2 regions of the Rhizobium sophoriradicis genome follow, and region 2 is predicted to be linked to the other one. Evidence: riboswitches for the same ligand, from Rfam matches in the RefSeq annotation. Region 2 holds a riboswitch; the other holds the start of a gene.
What was found. Region 2 has a riboswitch for cobalamin ahead of nrdH (glutaredoxin-like protein NrdH). Riboswitches for the same ligand answer to the same signal wherever they lie in the genome.
Positions count from the first base shown of each region.

Region 1: another riboswitch for cobalamin. It lies ahead of bluB (5,6-dimethylbenzimidazole synthase); the one in region 2 lies ahead of nrdH (glutaredoxin-like protein NrdH).

Region 1 covers NZ_CP104152.1:2,086,654-2,094,083, forward strand. Annotated here, with positions in the region: gene N2597_RS10465 (demethoxyubiquinone hydroxylase family protein) at 166-822, shown strand; gene N2597_RS10470 (DUF2865 domain-containing protein) at 925-2,022, shown strand; gene bluB (5,6-dimethylbenzimidazole synthase) at 2,026-2,715, opposite strand; cobalamin riboswitch at 2,758-2,943, opposite strand; gene N2597_RS10480 (3-deoxy-7-phosphoheptulonate synthase) at 3,315-4,382, shown strand; gene N2597_RS10485 (TolB family protein) at 4,379-5,206, opposite strand; gene N2597_RS10490 (NAD+ synthase) at 5,288-6,967, opposite strand; gene N2597_RS10495 (DUF1003 domain-containing protein) at 7,158-7,430, shown strand, end outside.
Region 2 covers NZ_CP104152.1:3,689,661-3,697,090, forward strand. Annotated here, with positions in the region: gene queD (6-carboxytetrahydropterin synthase QueD) at 1-40, shown strand, start outside; gene queE (7-carboxy-7-deazaguanine synthase QueE) at 37-765, shown strand; gene N2597_RS18110 (adenylate/guanylate cyclase domain-containing protein) at 778-2,001, opposite strand; gene nrdF (class 1b ribonucleoside-diphosphate reductase subunit beta) at 2,105-3,079, opposite strand; gene nrdE (class 1b ribonucleoside-diphosphate reductase subunit alpha) at 3,281-5,458, opposite strand; partial or broken gene nrdI (class Ib ribonucleoside-diphosphate reductase assembly flavoprotein NrdI) at 5,437-5,833, opposite strand; gene nrdH (glutaredoxin-like protein NrdH) at 5,846-6,067, opposite strand; cobalamin riboswitch at 6,331-6,556, opposite strand; gene N2597_RS18135 (heavy metal translocating P-type ATPase) at 6,989-7,430, opposite strand, start outside.

The DNA.
Region 1 (7,430 bases), 1.6 Mb from region 2:
CCTCGCTCCCGCCTTTGCTACGCTCGCCGCCCAGACCAGCGCCTATCGCGACGGTCTGCGCGCCGCTTGACGCGGAATGCACCCCGTCGATTGTGTCGACCATTTGACGATAGTAGCGGCAGTGGTGCCTATTGCCGAGGGGGGAACTATGGGGCAGCGTGGATCATGGACAATCCGTTGAGCAACGCCGGTAAGCGCGATCGAACCGTAACCGTACGTCGTATTCTCAAGGTCAATCATGCTGGCGAATTCGGCGCAATACGCATTTATGGCGCACAGATCTGGATGGCCCGTAGGCTGTTTCCCGACATCGTTCCTGCACTCCGCGATATGCGAGATGACGAGATCAAGCATTGCCGCCTGTTTCGCGACGCGATGCCGTCCAGGAAGGCCAGGCCATGCCGCGTCATGGCATTCTGGAGCCTCGGCGGTTACCTGCTGGGTTTCCTGACTGCCCTCGGTGGACGTAACATGGTCTGGATCTGTACCGAGGCGGTTGAAAGCACTGTTCACCGTCACCTTGAGGATCAACTGGCCTTTCTGGCGGCCGGAGACCCCGAGCTTCATGGCCTTATTGCCTCCATTCAAGAGGAAGAATTGGCTCATCTCAGGGAGGCCGAGAAAAACCAGACCGCACGCGGAATGAGCCACACACTGCTCCTGCCCGTCATCGCCGCACTCACCGATTTGATGATCTGGCTCTCGAAATGGCGCGCTCGAAGCAGATCTGACAGTCCGCGACCGGATCTGTCCGCGAGCGACGTCTGGCGCGACGCGTGGAATCGCCGGCCTCTGCTGGATAAGATCGCGAAAATACGCTAAGAATTTCTCTGAGCTTATTAAGAGAAACACGCTAAGAGGAAACGCGCGGCGAAGTGACGTCGCATTCGACCACCAACCGTTTGCTCATTCCGGGACGACGCCGTGAAACGCCGAAACCTGTCTTTTGTGCTTCTCGTTGCCTTCGCGACGCCCGTCGCCGCGCAGACGAGCGCCATCTGCGACGACCTGCGCGGTCGCCTCGCCGACCTGCCGCGATCGATCGGCAACGGCAATGGTCTGGAAGCGCGCCAGTTTGCTGGTGCCATCGCCGAGCAGAACCTCGAGCTGCGCAAGGTCCGCAACGACCTGCGCAGCTACGGTTGCACCTCGGGCAGCATGGTGGTGATCGGCGGCGAGAATGCCGATTATTGCGACGAGCTCTCGCAGGCCGAAGCCCGGATGATCGACAATATCCGCTATCTCCAGGATCGTCGCGCCGAACTGCGCAGTCAGGGCGGTGATGACGGCGGGCGCCGCGAACTGATGGCAGCTCTTGAGCGCAATGGCTGCAACAGCGAGAATTTCTACGCCCCGTCCGATCGCAGCGCCAACGATCCTGCCCCGAGCATCGAGGAACAGGCGATGCGCGGCGATACCTTCATTCCGCTCGGCGGCGGTGAAGAGTTCGATCCGCGTTATGACCTGCCGCGGGCCGAGATGATGTCGCCGGTCAGCACCATCTGCGTGCGCAGCTGCGACGGCGGCTTCTTCCCGATCAGCTCGAACGCCATTTCGGTCGATTTCGGCCGCGATGCTGAGACCTGCGCCAAGATGTGCCCCGGCATCGAGACCGAGCTTTTCTATCGCGACGTAAGGAGCACGGAAGCCGCGAACATGATTTCGGTGGCAACCGGCACACCCTACAGCGCTATGCAGAACGCCTTCGCCTATAAGAACCGCGCGCCCGGCGAGAAAAATGCCTGCGCCTGCAATCTCGCCGCCTATTACGAAGAGATGCGCGGCAAGCAGGCCCTGAGCGAACCGCAGCAGCAGAGCTCGATCACGACGATCCGCACCAATCCGCCGGCGAAAGATACCGCGGCTGCGCCAACGGCACCCCGGCCGTCAGTCCCGGAGCGTCCCTATGACCCTGCGCAAAACAAGGTCCGGCAGGTTGGCCCGCAATTCCTCGCAGGCGACCAGGGTTCGATCGATCTTGCCAACCCGGCAACACCTGGCCCGCAGCCGCAACAGCAGTGACCGCTACGGCTCGCTCCGTCCCCAGCCATCGTGGAAGACGAGCTCCTCGAGCGGTAGGCGCTGGCGCCAGCCTTTGACGGAAAGCTCCGGCTCGTCATACAGCCGGTCAACGAAGCCTGCGCAGAGCCAGGCGACCACCTCTATATGATCGGGTATGCCGAGAATGGTTTTCAGCTCGCCTTCGCGAAAGATGCTGACCCAGCCGATGCCGATTCCTTCGGCGCGCGCCGCAAGCCAGAGGTTCTGGATGGCGCACACCGTCGAATAGCTATCCATCCGCGGATTGTGCGTGCGGCCCAGCACGACGCTGCCGCTGCGCGTGGGATCGCAGGTAACGCATATGCCGAGCGGCGCCTCGACGATGCCTTCGAGCTTGAGAGAGCGGTACGCCTGCCGCCGCTCGCCGTCAAACATCAGTGCCGCCTCTTCGTTGGCCTGTGCAAAAGCGTCCCGGATGCGCGCCCGCACGGCTTCGCTCTTCACCAGGATGAAGTTCCACGGCTGCATGAAGCCGACGGAGGGGGCGTGATGGGCGGCCGTCAAGAGCCGCGCCACGACATCGTCCGGCAAGGGATCGGGCAGGAACTGGCTGCGCACGTCGCGTCGCGTCATGATCGCGTGATACACGGCCTCGCGTTCGGCCAGAGAAAAACCGGGTGCCGCCGACATGGCATCCTCATCAAAGGGTCGCATCGTCAAATCCCCAACAACGCAACCGCCCGCCGTCCGCGCGGGTTGGGTCTATCTTGCCAGGCCGGTCTTCTGACTCGGCGTCATCCGTCTGCCGCAGCCTTCCCGGCAAAAGCCAGTGGCATGATGAAGCGGCAGGCGTCGGCCTTACAGCGTTGGGCACGTTCCGGTCTTCCACCGGATTCCCGATTCTCCCGCGCGAAAGCGGGCACCTGACGAAGCATCTATTTCAGGAAAGCACTTCGCGGGCAAGCGCCGGCAGCACAGCGATTTGCCCGCTGACGGGCCAGTGCACAGCCAGCAGCTGGTCACGACCACGCTTGCAAATGCATTGAAGAAACTTGCCGCCAGAAGACGGATTGCTGCACGCCGGAGCCCTCTTTCAGGCCGCCAGATTCTGCGTGACAACGGGAGGCCGCCACGCTAAACACGCCGCATGTCGATCACTTCCGTCTACGCCTCGCGATTTTATTGGTACCGCTGCTCCCAGCGGATGCGGGTCCATGCGTAACTGAAGTCGACGCGACGACAACCCGAACAGCCGCTAGTCTACCTGGCGGCTTTTTTGTTTCCGCACGGTATGACCAAACAGGAGCCACACCGTGTCCGATACCATCGACGATCTGCGTATCCTCGAAATCACCCCACTGACCAAACCCGCCGATATCCTCGCGGAAATTCCCCGAACCGCTGACGTCAGCGAGACGGTGACCAGTAACCGCAATGCGATCCATAAGATTCTGGAGGGAAAGGACGACCGCCTGATCGTCGTCATCGGCCCCTGCTCTATCCACGATCCTGCCGCCGCCCGCGAATATGCCGAGCGGTTGGTGCGACAGAGGCAGCGCTACTCCGGTGATCTCGAAATCGTCATGCGCGTCTATTTCGAAAAGCCCCGCACCACGGTCGGCTGGAAGGGTCTGATGAACGACCCGCATCTCGATGGCAGCTACCGCATCGAGGAAGGGCTTCGGATTGCCCGGCGCCTGCTGCTCGACATCAATGCGATGGGCCTGCCCGCCGGTGTCGAATTCCTCGAGACGATCACGCCGCAATACATTACCGACCTCGTCAGCTGGGGGGCGATCGGCGCCCGCACGACCGAAAGCCAGATCCATCGCCAGCTCGCCTCCGGCCTCTCCTGCCCGATCGGCTTCAAGAACGGCACGGATGGCGGCGCACGCGTCGCGCTCGATGCCATCCTCGCCGCCTCGCAGCCGCATCACTTCCCCGCCGTCACCAAGGACGGGCAGGCTGCCATTGCCTCAACAAAGGGCAACGAGGACTGCCACATCATCCTGCGCGGCGGCAGGCGGCCGAACTATGAAGCGGCCGATGTTCAAGCTGTCGTCGGCGAAGCCGTCAAGCTCGGTGTTCTCCCGCGCATCCTTATCGATGCCAGCCATGCCAACAGCAACAAGGACCCGATGAACCAGCCGCATGTGGTCAAGGACGTCGCCGCACAGATCACCGCAGGCAATCGCCACATCAAAGGCATGATGATCGAGAGCAACCTCGTCGCCGGCCGCCAGGATCTCGTCCCCGGCAAGCCGCTCGTCTACGGCCAGTCCATCACCGACGGCTGCATCGATTGGGATATGTCGGTCGCCGTGCTGGAAGACCTCGCCGTTTCCGCCCGCGAACGGCGCAAGGCGGCGGCCGCAGCTTAACCGGCCGGGAAGTATCTGACATAGGCGAATTCTTCGCCGTCTGGTGACCAGCAGGGCACGTTGATCGTGCCCTGCCCGCCGAAAAGCTCGAACAAAGTCTTCAGATTGCCGCCATCCATGTCCATCAGCCGCAGCCGCACGTCGAGATCGCGGGGATGATCGAAAACGCTGGGGTCGTAGGACAGGATCAGCACCTTGTCGTTCTTGGGCGCCGGATGGGCGAACCAGTTGCCGTAATTGTCCGAAGTCACCTGCTCGAGGCCGGTGCCATCGGGATGGATGCGCCAGATCTGCATCAGGCCGGTGCGGCTGGAGTTGAAATAGATCCATTGCCCGTCGGCGGAATAATCCGGCCCATCATTGCGGCCCTCGCCATGCGTCAGCCGCGTTTCGGCGCCGCCGTCGACGGAGATCGTATAGATGTCGAAGAGATCGTCGCGGATGCCGCAATAGGCGAGCTGGCGGCCATCCGGCGACCAGCCATGCCAATAGGAGGGCTGATTTTTCGTGACGAGCCGCGGCGTTCCGCCGTCGATCGGCAGGATATAGATAGCCGACTTGCCGAACTCGCTCTTGTCGGAGATGACGATCTCGGTGCCGTCGGGGGAAATGCCGTGATCATTATTGCAGTTGACGGCAAAGCCGGTATCGACCTGAACAACCTCGCCGCCATCGAGCGGAAGCCGGAAGAGCAGCCCGTCACCGTTCAGCAGCAGATAGGAGCCGTCGGGAGCATAATTCGGCGCTTCCACCAGCCGATCTGTCTGCCACACCTCACGCGCCCTGCCCGTCCTGACATTGTAGATCTCGACCGAGCTGCGCATCAATGCTCCTCCTGACCTCTCGATCGTGCTAGCGATCCCGATCATCCTAACGATCTCGATTGGGTAACGGTCTCGATCGCTTCAGCGATCACGGAACCGGTTGGTGATGGGATAACGCCGGTCGCGGCCGAAATTCTTCTTGGTGATCTTCACGCCCGGCGCCGACTGCCGACGCTTGTATTCGGCCAGATAGAGCAGGTGCTCGACGCGGTGAACGGTCGCCACATCATGGCCGCGTGCGACGATCTCTTCGACAGCCATCTCCTTCTCGACCAGGCATTCGAGGATATCGTCGAGAACAGGATAGGGCGGCAGCGAATCCTGGTCCTTCTGATCGGGACGCAGCTCGGCGGACGGTGCCTTGTCGATGATGTTCTGCGGGATCACCTCGCCCGACGGCCCCAGCGCACTCGGCGGCACATTCTCGTTGCGCCAGCGGGCCAGCGCATAGACCTGCATCTTGTAGAGGTCCTTGATCGGGTTGAAGCCGCCGTTCATGTCGCCATAGAGCGTGGCGTAACCGACCGACATTTCCGATTTGTTGCCCGTCGTCACCACCATCGCGCCGAACTTATTGGAGATCGCCATCAGGATGACGCCGCGCGCGCGGCTCTGCAGGTTCTCCTCGGTGATGCCGCTCTCCGTGCCCTCGAAGAGATCGGAAAGCGCACTGCTGAAACCCGTCACCGGCTGCTCGATCGGCACGATGTCGTAGCGGCAGCCCAGCGCCTTGGCGCAATCGGCCGCGTCCTTCAGCGAATCCTCCGATGTATAGCGGTAGGGCAGCATGACGGTGCGCACCCGCTCCTCGCCGAGCGCATCGACGGCGATGGCCGCGCAGATCGCCGAGTCGATGCCGCCGGAAAGGCCGAGCACGACGGTCTTGAAGCCGTTCTTGTTGACGTAATCGCGAAAGCCGAGCAGGCAGGCGCGGTAATCGGCCTCCTCATCCTCGGGGATACGCGCCATCGGCCCTTCGGCGCAGTGCCAGCCGCTTTCGCCGCGCTTCCACGTCGTCACCGCAAGCGCCGTCTCGAACTCGCTCATCTGGAAAGCAAGCGACCTGTCGGCATTGAAGGCGAAACTCGCGCCGTCGAAGACGAGCTCGTCCTGGCCGCCGAGTTGGGCGGCATATATCAGCGGCAGACCGGTCTCGATCACCTGCTTCAGCACCACCTGATGACGGATATCGACCTTGCCGCGGTAGTAGGGAGAACCATTCGGCGACAGCAGGATTTCCGCGCCGCTTTCAGCCAGCGTCTCGCAGACGCCGAGCTCACCCCAGATATCCTCGCAGATCGGAATGCCCAGGCGCACTCCGCGGAAATTGACCGGCCCCGGCATGGCACCCTGATGGAAGACGCGCTTCTCATCGAACTCGCCGTAATTTGGCAGATCGACCTTGTCACGCACCGCGACGACCTTGCCACCGTCGAGCACAGCGACGGAGTTATAGCGCCCGGTCTCGTCCTGCCGGGGAAAACCAATGACGACCCCAGGTCCGCCGTCGGCGGTATCGGCGGCCAGGCTCTCAACTGCCTTCCAGCAAGCGCGGATGAAGGCCGGCTTCAGCACCAGGTCCTCCGGCGGATAGCCGGAGATAAACAGCTCGGTCAGGACGAGCAGATGCGCACCCTCCCGGGCAGCATCGGCGCGGGCCTCGCGCGCCTTGGCAAGATTGCCGGCCACATCACCGACCGTTGGGTTGAGCTGGCCGATGGCGATGCGGAAGATTCCAGAAAGAGCGTTTTCCTGTGTCATGTCATTTATTTAGCCTGCGCCTTCCGTTACCGCAACACGTTCGCTGTCAAAGCGTTGCATCGCGTCGACGAAATTTTTGTGAACGGCTGCATCAAAACCTTGCGGCAACGATCCGCATTGCAATTTCCTGGCGGAGCAGAATACTGGCGCCGAAATCCACTGCATCGATAACGGGCATCGGAAAAAGGCCATGAATAATCTTTCGAACTTCGTGCACCATCATTTCGGCAAGCCGGCCGATGAACTCGGCGCTGTCGAAAAACACGTGCTGGCGAAAACGCATGAGCGCAAGATCATCTCGACCGACGTCAATGCCGCCTTCTCCGCCGAAGCTTCGTTCGGCGAGCGTGTCGCCGACGGCATCGCTCGTGTCGGCGGCTCCTGGTCCTTCATCATTGCTTTCCTCGCCTTCCTCGCCGTCTGGACCGTGATCAACACCGTCGTTCTCGCAAGCGGTGCCTTT
Region 2 (7,430 bases):
CAGCGAGACGCCGAAGACCTGGGCGGAGTACCGGCCATGAGCGGAGAGACCATTCGCGTCAGCGAGATCTTCGGCCCGACCATCCAGGGCGAAGGCGCCTTGATCGGGCTGCCGACGGTGTTCGTCCGGACGGGCGGCTGCGACTACCGCTGCTCGTGGTGCGACAGCCTTCACGCGGTCGATAGCGCCTTCCGCGATCAATGGAGCCCCATGTCGGCCGAGGCGATCTGGCAGGAGGTCACGAAGCTCTCCGGAGGCAGGCCGATGACGGTTTCTTTGTCCGGCGGCAATCCGGCGATCCAGCCTTTGGGACCGCTGATCGAGCTCGGCCACTCCCAGGGATACCGCTTCGCGCTGGAAACGCAGGGAAGTGTGGCCCGGAACTGGTTTCGCGATCTCGATATCCTGGTCTTGAGCCCCAAGCCGCCGTCAAGCGGAATGTCGACTGATTGGGGCGAGCTCGACAATTGCCTTCGGCTCACCGCCGGCGGGCCGGAGATCGCATTGAAAATCGTGGTCTTCGACGATGCCGACTACGCGTTCGCGCGACAGGTGGGGGAGCGCTATCCCTATATTCCCTTGTTCCTTCAGCCCGGAAACCACACGCCGCCGCCACCCAATGATGACGACGCGCGTATCGATATCGAGGGCGTGATGGATCGGATGCACTGGCTCGTCGAGAAGGTGACGGCCGACCGATGGTTTGCGCCGCGCGTGCTGCCGCAGCTGCACGTGCTGCTGTGGGGAAACAAACGCGGCGTCTGAACCTGTCTGCGCCTACCGCTCAGGAAAAGCGAAGACATCGACCGGTTCGCCGAGCCCGCGCAGCGGGAAGGTGCCGAGACTGTCCATCTCTTGCGCGCAGCCCGCCATTTCGACGAAGGCCCGCGACAGGAGCACCGGACGCTTGACCTCCTTGGTCAGGCTTTCCAGCCGCGAGGCGACATTGACCGCCGGGCCGATGACGGTGAAATCGAGCCGCCGGCGCGAGCCGATATTGCCGTACATGACATCGCCGACATGCACGCCGACCCCGTAGCGCAGCGGTTCACGCCCGTTGCCCGCATACTGCTGGTTCAGTTGCGCCATCAACGCCTGCCCCTCGCGGATCGCCTGCAGCAGATCATGGCAGGCCGTTTCCTTGGCTAACGGGAAGATCGCCAGCAATCCGTCGCCCATGAACTTCAGGATCTCGCCGCCATAGCGCTCGATCGGGTCGGACATGGCGTCGAAATAATCGTTGAGCAGATGGATGACATCGTCGCGCGGCCAGAGATCGGAGATCCCCGTAAAGTCGCGCAGGTCGCAGATCATGATCGCCGCGCCGACGGTGGCGCCGCTGCCGCGCGTCGTGACGCCCGACAGGATATGTTCGCTCGCATGCGGTCCCACATAGGTCTGCAGCAGCGTGCGCGCCATGATATTCTTCAGCCGGATTTCGCTGACAAGCGTTAGCGCTGGCAGGAGATCGCGCAGGAAATCGACATGTTCGCGCTCGAAGCCGCCCGGCCGGCTGGTGGAAAATGTCACGACATGCCGCTTGCCGAAGGTGTGCTCGACCGGCCAGGCGATATACTCGGTCAAGCCGTCGTCGCGCAGGTCCTGATAGAATGAATCCATCTCGCCGTCGGCTGCGCCTTCCAGCTGCCTGTGCACCTCCTCCGCACCCTGATGGATCGCGTTGACCGGACTGGTCAGGAACTCCGGCGTGTTTTCGACGCCATAGGCGAATGTATCGATCTTCGCCTCCGCCAGTCCCTCCTTCCAAAGAATGCGGGCACCGACCCATTGCGGGTGGTTCACCCTGAAATGCAGCGTCGCCCGCGCCACCGGCACCCCAGCCGCCAGCAGCTTCTCACACATCTCCACCAGGATGTTGTCGATGAAGCGCTCGCCGCGCGTCTCGTTCACCAGCCAGTCGAGAACGCGTCTCCTGCGGATCGGCCAAACGCCGTCGTTGGCTTCGACGGCAATCCCGGCCTTGTTTGGAAAAGACGACATCAAAAAACTCCGCTACATCGCGTCATCGGCGAGGATCGATTTCAGTTTCCGCTGAATGTGGGCGACAGGGAAGCAAATGATAAGGGCAAATGGCGATAAAACCTCAGAAATCCCAGTCCTCATCCTCGGTCGCCACAGCCTTGCCGATGACATAGGACGACCCGGAGCCGGAGAAGAAGTCGTGGTTCTCGTCGGCATTCGGCGAAAGCGCCGACAGGATCGCCGGATTGACCTTGCAGGCCTCGGCCGGGAACAGCGCCTCGTAGCCGAGGTTCATCAGCGCCTTGTTGGCATTGTAATGCAGGAATTTCTTGACGTCCTCGGTCAGCCCGACGCCGTCATAGAGCGCCTCGGTATATCGGGCCTCGTTGTCGTAGAGCTCGAGCAGCAGGTCGAAGGCGAAATCCTTGATCTCCTGCCTTCTCTCCTCGGAAAGCCGCTCCAACCCGCGCTGGAACTTGTAGCCGATATAATAGCCGTGCACCGCCTCGTCGCGGATGATCAGCCGGATCATGTCGGCCGTGTTGGTCAGCTTGGCGCGGCTCGACCAGTACATCGGCAGGTAGAAGCCGGAATAGAACAGGAAGCTTTCGAGGAAGACGCTGGCGACCTTCTTCTTCAATGGATCGCCTGAACCATACTGCTCCATGATCAGCGCCGATTTCCGCTGCAGGAACTCGTTTTCCTCCGACCAGCGATAGGCATCGTCGACATCGGGCGTCGAGCACAGCGTCGAAAAGATCGAGGAATAGGAGCGCGCATGCACCGCCTCCATGAAGGAGATATTGGAAAGCACCGCCTCCTCATGCGGGGTTATCGCATCTTCCATCAGCCTGATCGCGCCGACGCCGTGCTGGATCGTGTCGAGCAGCGTCAGCCCGGTGAAGACGCGGATGGTCAGCTGCGGCTCGGCCGGCGTCAGCGTCGCCCAGGACGGGATGTCGTTCGAAAGCGGCACCTTCTCCGGCAGCCAGAAATTGCCGGTCAGCCGGTTCCAGACTTCGAGATCCTTATCGTCCTCGATACGGTTCCAGTTGATGGCGCGCACGCGGGAAACGGATTTGAGTTGCATGTTCATTGAGCGGTCCCTCTTGAGGAATTTGTCTGAGTTTGCCCCTCATCCGCCTGCCGGCACCTTCTCCCCGCTTGCGGGGCGAAGGAGGCACGCCGCAAGCTCTCCATTCCCCACAAACCTCTCGCAGGGCACGTCCCCTCTCCCCGTTTTTACGGGGAGAGGGTTAGGGTGAGGGGCATCTTGCCGGTCCGGAGCGAAATCAATTCACAGCGTACAAGACACGCAGCCCTGCACCTCGGTGCCGGATAGCGCCATCTGGCGAAGGCGGATGTAGTAGATCGTCTTGATGCCCTTCCTCCAGGCGTAAATCTGCGCCTTGTTGATGTCGCGCGTCGTCGCCGTGTCGCGGAAGAACAATGTCAGCGACAGGCCCTGATCGACGTGCTGGGTCGCCGCCGCATAGGTGTCGATGATCTTCTCCGGTCCGATCTCGTAGGCGTCCTGATAATAATCGAGATTGTCGTTGGTCATGAACGGCGCCGGATAATAGACGCGGCCAATCTTGCCTTCCTTGCGGATTTCGATCTTCGAGACGATCGGATGGATCGAGGAGGTCGAATGATTGATATAGGAGATCGATCCGGTCGGCGGCACCGCCTGCAGGTTCTGGTTATAGAGGCCGGACGTCATGACAGCCGTCTTCAATGCCGCCCAATCGTCCTGTGTCGGAATATGGATTCCTGATTTGTCGAACAGCGTCTGCACCTTCTCCGTCGCCGGCTTCCATTCCTGCTCGGTATATTTGTCGAAATAATCGCCGGAGGCATATTTCGAATTTTCGAAGCCCTTGAAGCTTGTGCCGCGTTCGACGGCCAGCAGGTTCGAGGCGCGGATCGCGTGGTAGGTCACCGTATAGAAATAGATATTGGTGAAATCGACGCCTTCCTCGGAGCCGTAGAAGATGCGTTCGCGAGCGAGATAACCGTGCAGGTTCATCTGGCCGAGGCCGATCGCATGGCTCTCGTCGTTGCCCTTCTCGATCGAAGGGACCGAGGCGATGTGGCTCATGTCGGAGACGGCCGTCAGCGCCCGGATGGACGTCTCGATCGTCCTGCCGAAATCGGCGGAGTCCATCGCCGCCGCAATGTTCAGCGAGCCGAGATTGCAGGAAATATCCTTGCCGAGATGCTTGTAGGAGAGGTCGTCGTTGTATTCGCTCGCTTCGCTGACCTGCAGAATCTCCGAGCAGAGATTGCTCATCGAAATACGCCCGGCGATCGGGTTCGCCCGGTTCACCGTGTCCTCGAACATGATGTAGGGATAACCGCTCTCGAACTGGATCTCGGCGATCACCTGGAAGAATTCGCGCGCCTTGATCTTCTTCTTCGAGATGCGCGCATCCGCCACCATCTCCCGATACTTTTCCGTCACCGAAATCTCGGTGAAAGGCACGCCATAGACGCGCTCAACGTCGTAAGGCGAGAACAGGTACATGTCCTCATTGTTTTTCGCGAGTTCGAAGGTGATGTCGGGCACGACGACGCCGAGCGACAGCGTCTTGATGCGGATCTTCTCGTCGGCATTTTCGCGCTTCGTGTCGAGGAAGCGCATAATGTCGGGGTGATGGGCGTTGAGATAAACGGCGCCGGCTCCCTGACGGGCACCGAGCTGGTTGGCATAAGAGAACGAGTCTTCGAGCAGCTTCATCACCGGAATGATGCCCGAGGATTGGTTCTCGATCTGCTTGATCGGCGCGCCGGCCTCACGGATGTTCGTCAGCGACAGCGCCACGCCGCCGCCGCGCTTCGACAATTGCAGCGCCGAATTGATCGACCGGCCGATCGATTCCATATTGTCCTCGACCCGCAGCAGGAAGCAGGAAACTAGTTCGCCGCGCTGCTTCTTGCCGGCATTGAGGAAGGTCGGGGTCGCCGGTTGGAAACGGCCGGAAATGATCTCGTCGACCATATCGCGGGCAAGCCCCTCGTCGCCGCGCGCGAGCGTCAGCGCCACCATGCAGATGCGGTCCTCGTAGCGCTCGAGATAGCGCTTTCCGTCGAAGGTCTTCAGCGTATAGCTGGTGTAATATTTGAAGGCGCCGAGGAAGGTCGGGAAACGGAATTTTCGGGCATAGGCCTGGTCAAACAGGTCGCGTACGAAATTGAAGGAGTACTGGTCGAGCACCTCCTGCTCGTAATAGCCCTCGGTCACGAGATAATCGAGCTTTTCCCTGAGATTGTGAAAGAACACCGTGTTCTGGTTCACATGCTGCAGGAAATACTGCTTGGCCGCCAAACGGTCCTTGTCGAGCTGGATCTTCCCCTCGTCATCATAGAGGTTCAGCATCGCATTCAGCGCGTGGTAGTCGAGCGCTTCTGCTGCCTTCAAAGTAAGATGCGGCTTTGCGCCCGCATCCCGCGTCAGAGTTGTTCCCGTATCCAAAATCGTTCCATCCCGTGTTTGACGTTGGCGACGTCGTCTTCGGTGCCCAAGAGCTCGAATCTGTAGAGGTAAGGCACCCGGCATTTCTGCGAGATCACGTCGCCGGCGAGCCCGTATGTCTCGCCGAAATTGCTGTTGCCCGCGGCAATCACCCCGCGGAGATGTCCTCGGTTTTCCGCATCGTTCAAAAAACGGATCACCTGCTTGGGAACGGCCCCCTTGCCGCCGTCGCCGCTATAGGTCGGCACAACAAGCACGAAGGGTTCGCGGATATGGAACGCCACCTGCCGGAATGCGCGCCGCGCGCAGTCCGAGCTTGGCGACGAAGCGATGGGTATTTTCGGATCGGCTGGAATAGTAGACGATCAGTCCCATCGCTTTTCCCGATCAGGAGAGCGCGCTGATCATGTCGGGGCGGAAGCCCGCCCAATGCCGCTCGCCGGCGATAACGACGGGCGCCTGCATGTAGCCGAGGCTGCGGACGCGATCGAGCGCTTCGGCATCCTCAGAGATATCGACGATGTCGTAATCGACACCCAGACGGTCGAGGGCGCGGTAGGTGGCGGTGCATTGGACGCAGGCCGGTTTGCTGTAGACGGTAATGGTCATGATGTTCCTCGTGACGATGCGATCGAGACGCGCGATATCGATCGGAAATCTTTCGATATCCGTCGAAACATTCTCGGATGGTTTGAGCGATGAACCTGCTCAGCCGCCGGGCGAGATCAGCCGTCTGCGTAGCGCGGGTGGCGGCCTGAACTGCGATACTGACATGACTTCACCCCGAAGTGGCTGATGCGGAGGTTCGGCCTGCGAAACGCGATGCGGATAGATCCGCAGTCATGCAACGCGACCTTCCGGACACCCCGCCGGTGGACGTTTCGTTCGAGGCAGGTCTCCTGGCTTGCGGGTCAAAGCATCCTGCCCAGCCTTCCCGAGGCATCATGCCTCAGTGACCTGAAATCGAACAGTTGCTCGCCGCTTACAGTTGCGGGGGCAGCTCCGGATTTGTCGCACCATCATGGCGAAACGCACCGTATTCCCGTCTTAGCCCGCGATCTTGACGAATCGAAGGAACCTCTGAACACTAGATATAGTACGCGAATCCAAAATAACGTCAACGGATGGTTTGTACATCGCCTTACGGCAGGTTTGAAATCACTGCGTTCCTGTGAAGAACATGGATAACGAAGGCTTAAAGAAAACAGGCTGCCGGAGCCTCTTCCCTGCGTCATCCTCGGCCTTGTGCTGTCCGATTCGGATCGATGTGTGCCCCTCACCCTAACCCTCTCCCCGTAAACGGGGGAGAGGGGACGTGCCTTGTGAGAGCCGTGAGAGGGACGGAGAGGTCGCGACTATCTCCCTTCGCCCCACCTGCGGGTAGAAGGTGGCGGCAGCCGGATGAGGGGCGGGCGGCGATCTCTTAAGGCGACAATCTTTTACTGCTCGTGCGTCCTTTGTCAGCGGCCTGAGAGTCGGCCTGTAGCCGCTCCCTGCGATTTGCGATTCCCGGTCAGGCCCAAATCGTCATTATCCCCTTACCCGAAGCAGCCTGAGCGCATTGATCGTCACCAGCACGGTGGCGCCGGTATCGGCGAGAATCGCCGGCCAGAGGCCGGTGATCCCCATGATCGTCGTCACCAGAAACACCGCCTTCAGCCCGAGCGCGATGGTGATATTCTCTAAGATATTGCGCATGGTTCGTTTGGACAGTTTAATCATCCGCGCCACGTCGCCAACGCGACCGTGAAGCACGGCGGCATCGGCCGTCTCCAGCGCCACATCGGTGCCGCCTCCCATGGCGATGCCGATATCGGCGGCGGCCAGCGCCGGAGCGTCGTTGATGCCGTCGCCGACCTTGGCGACGATGAAGCCCTGACGCTTCAATTCGCCGACGACCCGCTGCTTATCCTCAGGCATCATCTCGCCGCGCCAGTCGATGCCGAGCATGCCGGCAACGGCTGCCGCCGTC